2 regions of the Streptomyces vietnamensis genome follow, and region 1 is predicted to be linked to the other one. Evidence: riboswitches for the same ligand, from Rfam matches in the RefSeq annotation. Region 1 holds a riboswitch; the other holds the start of a gene.
What was found. Region 1 has a riboswitch for glycine ahead of gcvT (glycine cleavage system aminomethyltransferase GcvT). Riboswitches for the same ligand answer to the same signal wherever they lie in the genome.

Region 1 (3,649 bases):
CCGCCGTAGTAGCGACGGCCCGGGTAGCCCTCGGCGTACTTGTTGGTGAGGACGGAGCCCTGGGCCTCCATGACCGCGACCGGAGCGAAGTTCTCCGAGGCGATCATCTCGAGGGTGGACTGCTGACGGCGGAGCTCGGCGTCGACGGCGGCGGCGACGTCGGGGTCCAGGTCGTGGAGGGGAGTGTTCAGAAGCGACATGAATCGATCCCTAGGGGGTCTCGGGCCCGGTCTCAGTTTCCGGCGGAGAACGCGGTGTAGGCGTCGGCGTCGAGCAGGTCGTCCGGCTCGCCGGTGACGCGCACCTTGAACAGCCAGCCACCCTCGAACGGAGCCGTGTTCACCAGGGACGGGTCGTCCACCACGTCCTGGTTGGCCTCGACGACCTCGCCCGTGACGGGGGAGTAGAGGTCGCTGACCGACTTCGTCGACTCGAGCTCGCCACAGGTCTCGCCCGCGGTGACGGTGTCGCCGACCTCGGGGAGCTGGGCGTAGACGACGTCACCGAGCGCGTTGGCCGCGAACTCCGTGATGCCGACCGTCGCGACGCCGTCCTCGGCGGCCGACAGCCACTCGTGCTCCTTGGTGTAGCGCAGCTCGTTGGGGTTGCTCATGACCTGATTCTCCTGGATCGGGGGAGTACTGATGAACGTGGGTCTTGCGTGGTGAGACGAGAAGTGGGACGACCGCGTCACTTCTGGCGCTTGTAGAACGGCAGCGCGACGACCTCGTACGGCTCGTGGGTGCCGCGGATGTCCACACCTACACCCTGGGTGCCGGGCTCGGCGTGCGCCGCGTCCACGTACGCCATCGCGATCGGCTTTCCGAGGGTCGGGGAGGGGGCGCCGGAGGTGACCTCGCCGATGACCTCGCCGTCCTTGACGACCTGGAAGCCGGCGCGCGGGACCCGGCGGCCCTCGGCGATCAGACCGACGAGCTTGCGCGGCGGGGCGGTCTCGGCGCGCTCGGCGGCCTTCTCCAGGGCCTCGCGGCCGACGAAGCGGCCCTCGTTCGTCGTCTTCTCGAACTTCACGACCCGGCCGAGGCCCGCGTCGAAGGGGGTGAGGGCGGTGGTCAGCTCGTGGCCGTACAGCGGCATGCCCGCCTCCAGGCGGAGCGTGTCACGGCAGGACAGGCCGCAGGGGATCAGGCCGACGCCCTCGCCCGCCTCGGTCAGCGCCTTCCAGACGCCCTCGGCGTGCTCGGGCTTCAGGAACAGCTCGAAGCCGTCCTCGCCGGTGTAGCCGGTGCGGGCGATCAGAGCGGGGACGCCGGCGACCGTGCCGGGCAGGCCGGCGTAGTACTTCAGACCGTCCAGGTCGGCGTCGGTGAGCGACTTCAGGATGCCGGGGGACTCCGGGCCCTGGACCGCGATCAGGGCGTACGCGTCACGGTCGTCGCGGACCTCGGCGTCGAAGCCGGCCGCGCGCTCGGTCAGCGCGTCGAGGACGACCTGGGCGTTGGAGGCGTTGGCGACGACCATGTACTCCGTCTCGCCGAGGCGGTAGACGATCAGGTCGTCGAGGATGCCGCCGTCCTCCCGGCAGATCATCGTGTAGCGGGCGCGGCCGTTGCCCACCGTGGAGATGTTGCCGACGAGGGCGTAGTCCAGGAGGTCGACGGCCTGCGGGCCCGTGACCGTGATCTCGCCCATGTGGGAGAGGTCGAAGAGGCCGGCCTTGGTGCGGACGGCGTTGTGCTCGTCGCGCTCGCTGCCGTACCGCAGCGGCATGTCCCAGCCGGCGAAGTCGGTCATGGTCGCGCCCAGCGAACGATGCAGGGCATCGAGGGCGGTCAGGCGGGGGGCAGTGGTCATGGGGTGGCTCCCGGGTCCCAAGGGCGTGATCGGTGACGAAACACATGACGGGCGAGGACGTCCTCCCCATCTGTCATGGAACCTGAGAGGTTCACCGAGAGCATCCTCGGCTTGCACCTTGGGTGGGGACACGGTGACGTGTCCCGCTTTTCAGATCTGCCTCATCCACGCGGTACGGGGCCTGAGAGATTCAAGGGAGGGTCTTGCTCCTTCGGCGCCCGGACGCGCTCGGCGGTCCGGAACTCTCCCGCGCGGATTCGAGCGGCCGGTATGCGGTTGTGCGGCGACTGTGCGCGCCTGGCGCGCACATCATCGCACGCGGTGTCGGCGGGGCAAATCGCTTGTGCCGCATTACCATCTCTTTACACTTCGTGGGCAAGGGTCTCCTCAGGTCTCCGAGGCCCGACAGGGGGAGAGCGATGAGGATCCAGCACACCGGCGCATACGCGACGAGCACCGGCATACCGTCCCAGCGGGCCCGTGGCCGTCTTCTGCGGGACCTGCGCGAGCGCGGCGGCCGCGGCCCCCGCGCCCTCACCTTCGCCGCCGGCGACCTCGTCGTCGTCTCCGGGCTGCCCGGCAGCGGCAAGTCCACCCTGATGAAGCGCGCCGCCCAGGGCAGCGGCATCGACTCCCAGGACGCCCGCGAGCGCTGGGAGGCCCGCATGCCGCGCCTCCTCCCGTACGCCGTCTACCGCCCCCTCGTCCGGATCGCGCACTACGCCGGGCTGCGCCGCGCCCTGCGCTCCGGCGCGAGCCTGATCGTCCACGACTGCGGCACCCAGGCCTGGGTGCGCGGCTGGCTCGCCCGCGAGGCGAGACGCCGCGGCCGCGCCCTGCACCTGCTCCTCCTCGACGTCACCCCCGACATCGCCCGGGCCGGCCAGGACGCCCGGGGCCGGGGCGTCTCCGCGTACGCCTTCGCGCGGCACCGGAGGGCCGTCGGCCGGCTCCTGCGGGCCGCCGAGTCCGGCAGCCTGCCGCACGGCTGCGCCTCGGCGACCCTCCTCGACCGCGCCGCCGCCGACTCCCTCCACCGGATCGACTTCCGCGAGGCGGCCTGAGGGGCCTGAAGACCCCGGGCCGGCGCAGGGCGGACGAAGGCCGAGGCCGGACAGGGTGCCGGACGGTCGCGGGCCGAGGGCCGGCCGGACACGAGCCGGGCGGGGCGGTCGGATACGGGCCGAGTGGGGCGGTCGGATACGGGCCGAGCGGGGCGGTCGGACACGGGCCGGGGGGCCGGCCGGATACGGGCCGAGCGGGCCGGCCGGATACGAGCCGAGCGGGGTGGTCGGACACGGGCCGGGCGGGGCGGCCGGGGGCGCGGTCGGAGGTGCGGCCGGGCAGGGCGGGCGCGGCAGGGGGCGTCCCGCTTCCGTCCCGGGACGCCCGTACGCTTCCCTTTTGGCCACGGCGGTGCCGGGGCGGCGTTAGGGTGCTGCCGGGCGGCCGGTGCGGCAGGCCGTGCGAGAAGGGGAAACGCGACCGTGGACGTGACGTGGCCGGGCAACGAGCTCGAAGAGGTCCTTGCCGCCTCACTCGGGAACCCCGAGGCCGGAGGCCGACTGGTCGAGGTGCTGGGCCGCAGCCCGGTCTGGGTGCCCCTGCCCAACGGCGGCGGCCCCGACAGCCAGAGTCTCGACCTCGCCACCATGGAGATCGAGGGCGCGGCCTACGTGCCCGTCTTCAGCTCCGAGCAGCAGTTCCTCGCCTGCGTCGGCGACCACATGTCCTTCACCGTCGCCCCCGCCCGTGACTTCGCCCGCGGACTGCCCCCGCAGCTCGGCATCGCCGTGAACCCCGGCGGCACCGTCGGCGTCCCGCTGCCCCCGCC
Region 2 (3,649 bases), 4.4 Mb from region 1:
GACCTGGGTGGCGCGCTTGAGTCCCTCGCCGCCCATGAGGCGCACGTACGACCAGGAGATCGGCAGGATGCCGGCGGAGCCCCAGGGGGCGGCCGAGATCGGGCCGACGCCGGTCTCCGGGCCCGCGGTGGGCTGGAGCGGGTGGTTCGGCAGGTACGGGGCGAGGTGGGCGCGGACGCCGACCGGGCCGACGCCGGGGCCGCCGCCGCCGTGCGGGATGCAGAAGGTCTTGTGCAGGTTCAGGTGCGAGACGTCGCCGCCGAAGTGACCCGGCTTGGCCAGACCGACCAGCGCGTTCAGGTTGGCGCCGTCGACGTACACCTGGCCGCCGGCCTCGTGGACCTCGGCGCAGATGTCGGCGACGTGCTCCTCGAACACACCGTGCGTGGACGGGTAGGTGATCATCAGCACGGACAGCTCGTCGCGGTACTGGGCGATCTTGGCGCGCAGGTCCTCGACGTCGACCTCGCCGTCGTCGGCGGTCTTGACGACGACGACCTTCATGCCGGCCATCACCGCGGAGGCGGCGTTGGTGCCGTGCGCGGAGGACGGGATGAGGCACACGGTGCGCTGCTCGTCCCCGTTGGCGCGGTGGTAGGCGCGGACGGCGAGGAGACCGGCCAGCTCGCCCTGCGAACCGGCGTTCGGCTGGATCGACACCTTGTCGTAGCCGGTGACCTCGGCGAGGCGCTCCTCCAGCTCGGTGATGAGGGTGACGTAGCCCTGCGCCTGCTCGATCGGGGCGAAGGGGTGGATCTGGCCGAACTCGGGCCAGGTCACCGGCTCCATCTCGGTGGTCGCGTTCAGCTTCATGGTGCAGGAGCCGAGCGGGATCATGCCGCGGTCGAGGGCGTAGTCGCGGTCCGCGAGCTTGCGCAGGTAGCGCAGCATCGAGGTCTCGGAGCGGTGCGCGTGGAAGACCGGGTGGGTCAGGTACGCGTCGGAGCGCAGCAGACCGGCGGGCAGCGCGTCCTCGGTGGCGGCGTCCAGGGCCTCGATGTCGCCGGCGACGCCGAAGGCGCCCCAGACGGCGGCGAGCTGCTCGCGCCCGGTGGTCTCGTCGCAGGAGACCGAGACGAGGTCGGCGTCGACGCGGTGGAGGTTCACCCCGGCCTCGCGGGCGGCGGCGACGACCTCGTCGGCCTTGCCGGGCACGCGGACGGTGAGGGTGTCGAAGAACGAGCCGTGGACGACCTCGACGCCACCGGCGGTGAGCCCGGCGGCGAGGACGGCGGCGTAGCGGTGCGTGCGCTCGGCGATCTGCTTCAGACCGTCCGGGCCGTGGTAGACGGCGTACATGCCGGCCATGACGGCGAGCAGCACCTGGGCGGTGCAGATGTTGCTGGTGGCCTTCTCGCGGCGGATGTGCTGCTCGCGGGTCTGCAGGGCCAGGCGGTAGGCGCGGTTGCCGTCGGCGTCGACGGACACGCCCACGAGGCGGCCGGGCAGGGAGCGGGCGTGCTTGTCCTGGACGGCCATGTAGCCGGCGTGCGGACCGCCGAAGCCCATGGGGACGCCGAAGCGCTGCGTCGTGCCGACGGCGATGTCGGCGCCGAGCTCGCCCGGCGAGGTGAGCAGGGTGAGCGCGAGCAGGTCGGCGGCGACGGTGACGATCGCGCCGAGCTCGTGGGCGGCGTCGATCAGCGGCTTGATGTCGCGGACGGCACCGGAGGCACCCGGGTACTGGATGAGCACGCCGAAGACGCCGCGCTCGGCGACCTCGGCGGGGATGCCGGCGCTCAGGTCGGCGACGACGACCTCGACGCCGGTCGGCTCGGCGCGGGTCTCGATGACGGCGATGGTCTGCGGCAGGGCGTCGGCGTCGACGAGGAAGACACCGTTCTTGACCTTGCCGACACGGCGGGAGAGCGCCATGGCCTCGGCGGCGGCGGTGCCCTCGTCGAGGAGGGAGGCGCCGGAGGTGGGCAGACCGGTGAGGTCGGCGACCATGGTCTGGAAGTTCAGCAGGGCCTCCAGGCGGCCCTGGGAGATCTCGGGCTGGTACGGCGTGTAGGCCGTGTACCAGGCGGGGTTCTCCATGACGTTCCGGAGGATGACCGGCGGGGTGAAGGTCCCGTAGTAGCCGAGACCGATCATCGGGGCGAGGACCTGGTTGCGGTCGGCGAGCGTGCGCAGCTCGGCGAGGACCTCGGCCTCGGTGCGCGCGGCCGGCAGGCCAAGCGCCTCGGCGTTCTTGATGACGTCCGGCACCGCGGCGGCCGTGAGCTCGTCGAGGGAGCCGTAACCGACCTGGGCGAGCATCTTGGCCCGCGCCTCGGCGTCGGGCCCGATGTGCCGCTGCTCGAACGGGATGCCCTGTTCGAGCTCGGAGAGCGGAGTGCGGTTGGCGGTCATGTACGGAGGCCTCCTGGTCGTCACGACCTGCGAGGGGCACCACGGCGCGGGTACCCGGACGGCCTCCCCCTCTGTCATCTCAACCTGAGAGTTTCACCGGCACGCCTCGCGGCCCGCCGGCTTTCACCGTCGGTGAGAGCGAAATGCCGTCGGACATTCCGCTCTGCTTTCCAGAGTGACCTCGTCCGCGCGGTACAGGGGCCTGAGAGATTCCGGGGAGGATTTGCTCCTTCGGCGCCCACCGGAAGGTTTCTCCGGGGGACTCTCCCGCACGGGGTCGACAGCCACAACCAGCCTACCAGCGAGGTTGCGGCTCCCATCGCTCAAGTGGCCGACATCCCAGTTGTGCACTTTCGTAGGGGTGTAGAGCAGTTGCGACCAGTTGGAGGGACCGTGCAGACCGATATCGATCCGCGCAGCCTGATCGGCCGCAAGGCGTTCGACCGGAACGGACACAAGATCGGAACCGTGGACGAGGTGTACCTGGACGACGCGACCGGCATCCCCGAATGGGCAGCGGTCCGCACGGGCCTGTTCAGCCGGGACGCCTTCGTCCCCCTGGAGCCGAGCGCCCTGCTCGACGACGGGCTCCACATCCCGTACGAGAAGGCCCTGATCAAGGACGCCCCGGACTTCGGCGTGGGCCGCCACCTCTCCCCCGAGCAGGAACTCCAGCTCTACCGCCACTACAGCCTGTCCCTCCCGCCCCCGCCCCCGGACGTCCCGGACAAGGACTTCGGCCGCCTGGCGGGCCAGGACGGCGCCTGAGGCCCCCGGACGACGCGTCCACCGGCACGACCCGCACCGCACGGCCGGTGCGGGTCACGCCGCCGCGTCCCCCCGCACCAGCGGCAACGGCTCCGAGGGCTCGAGCTCCGGGTCGTCCACGGAGAACGTCCGCACCCGGCCCGGCCCGGACCACGGCTCCTCGAACCGCACCGTGACCCGCCCGACCCCGCTCCCCTGGACCCAGCCGGCCCCGTACACGGCGTGCCGCACGTCGCGCCCCGGCATCCAGCCCCGCTCGGCGGTCTCCGTCGCGGTGGAAGGCGCCGCCACCGCCTCCGCGGCCTCCTCGGGCGCGGCCTCCTCCTCCGCCGGCCGCTCCGAGGCCTCGGCCTCCGCCTGGGCGAACAGGTCCTCCTGCGTGTAGTCCGCGAGCCCGCTCACCCCCACCCCCAGCAACCGCACGCCCCCGGTCGTGTCCACGGCCTCCAGGAGCCGCCCCGCGGCCTCCCTGACGACGCCCGGGTCGTCCGTGGGCCCCCGCAGCGTCTCGGACCGGGTGAGGGTC

Region 2: it holds a riboswitch for glycine, as region 1 does, so the genes downstream of both, gcvP (aminomethyl-transferring glycine dehydrogenase) here and gcvT (glycine cleavage system aminomethyltransferase GcvT) in region 1, are expected to answer to the same signal.

The regions. Positions count from the first base shown of each region.
Region 1 covers NZ_CP010407.1:5,870,170-5,873,818, forward strand. The annotation lists gene glyA (serine hydroxymethyltransferase) at 1-200, opposite strand, end outside; gene gcvH (glycine cleavage system protein GcvH) at 233-613, opposite strand; gene gcvT (glycine cleavage system aminomethyltransferase GcvT) at 691-1,815, opposite strand; glycine riboswitch at 1,976-2,075, opposite strand; gene SVTN_RS26495 (AAA family ATPase) at 2,235-2,879, shown strand; gene SVTN_RS26500 (enhanced serine sensitivity protein SseB) at 3,303-3,649, shown strand, end outside.
Region 2 covers NZ_CP010407.1:1,434,483-1,438,131, forward strand. The annotation lists gene gcvP (aminomethyl-transferring glycine dehydrogenase) at 1-2,355, opposite strand, end outside; glycine riboswitch at 2,536-2,635, opposite strand; gene SVTN_RS06225 (PRC-barrel domain-containing protein) at 2,749-3,123, shown strand; gene SVTN_RS06230 (DNA polymerase IV) at 3,178-3,649, opposite strand, start outside.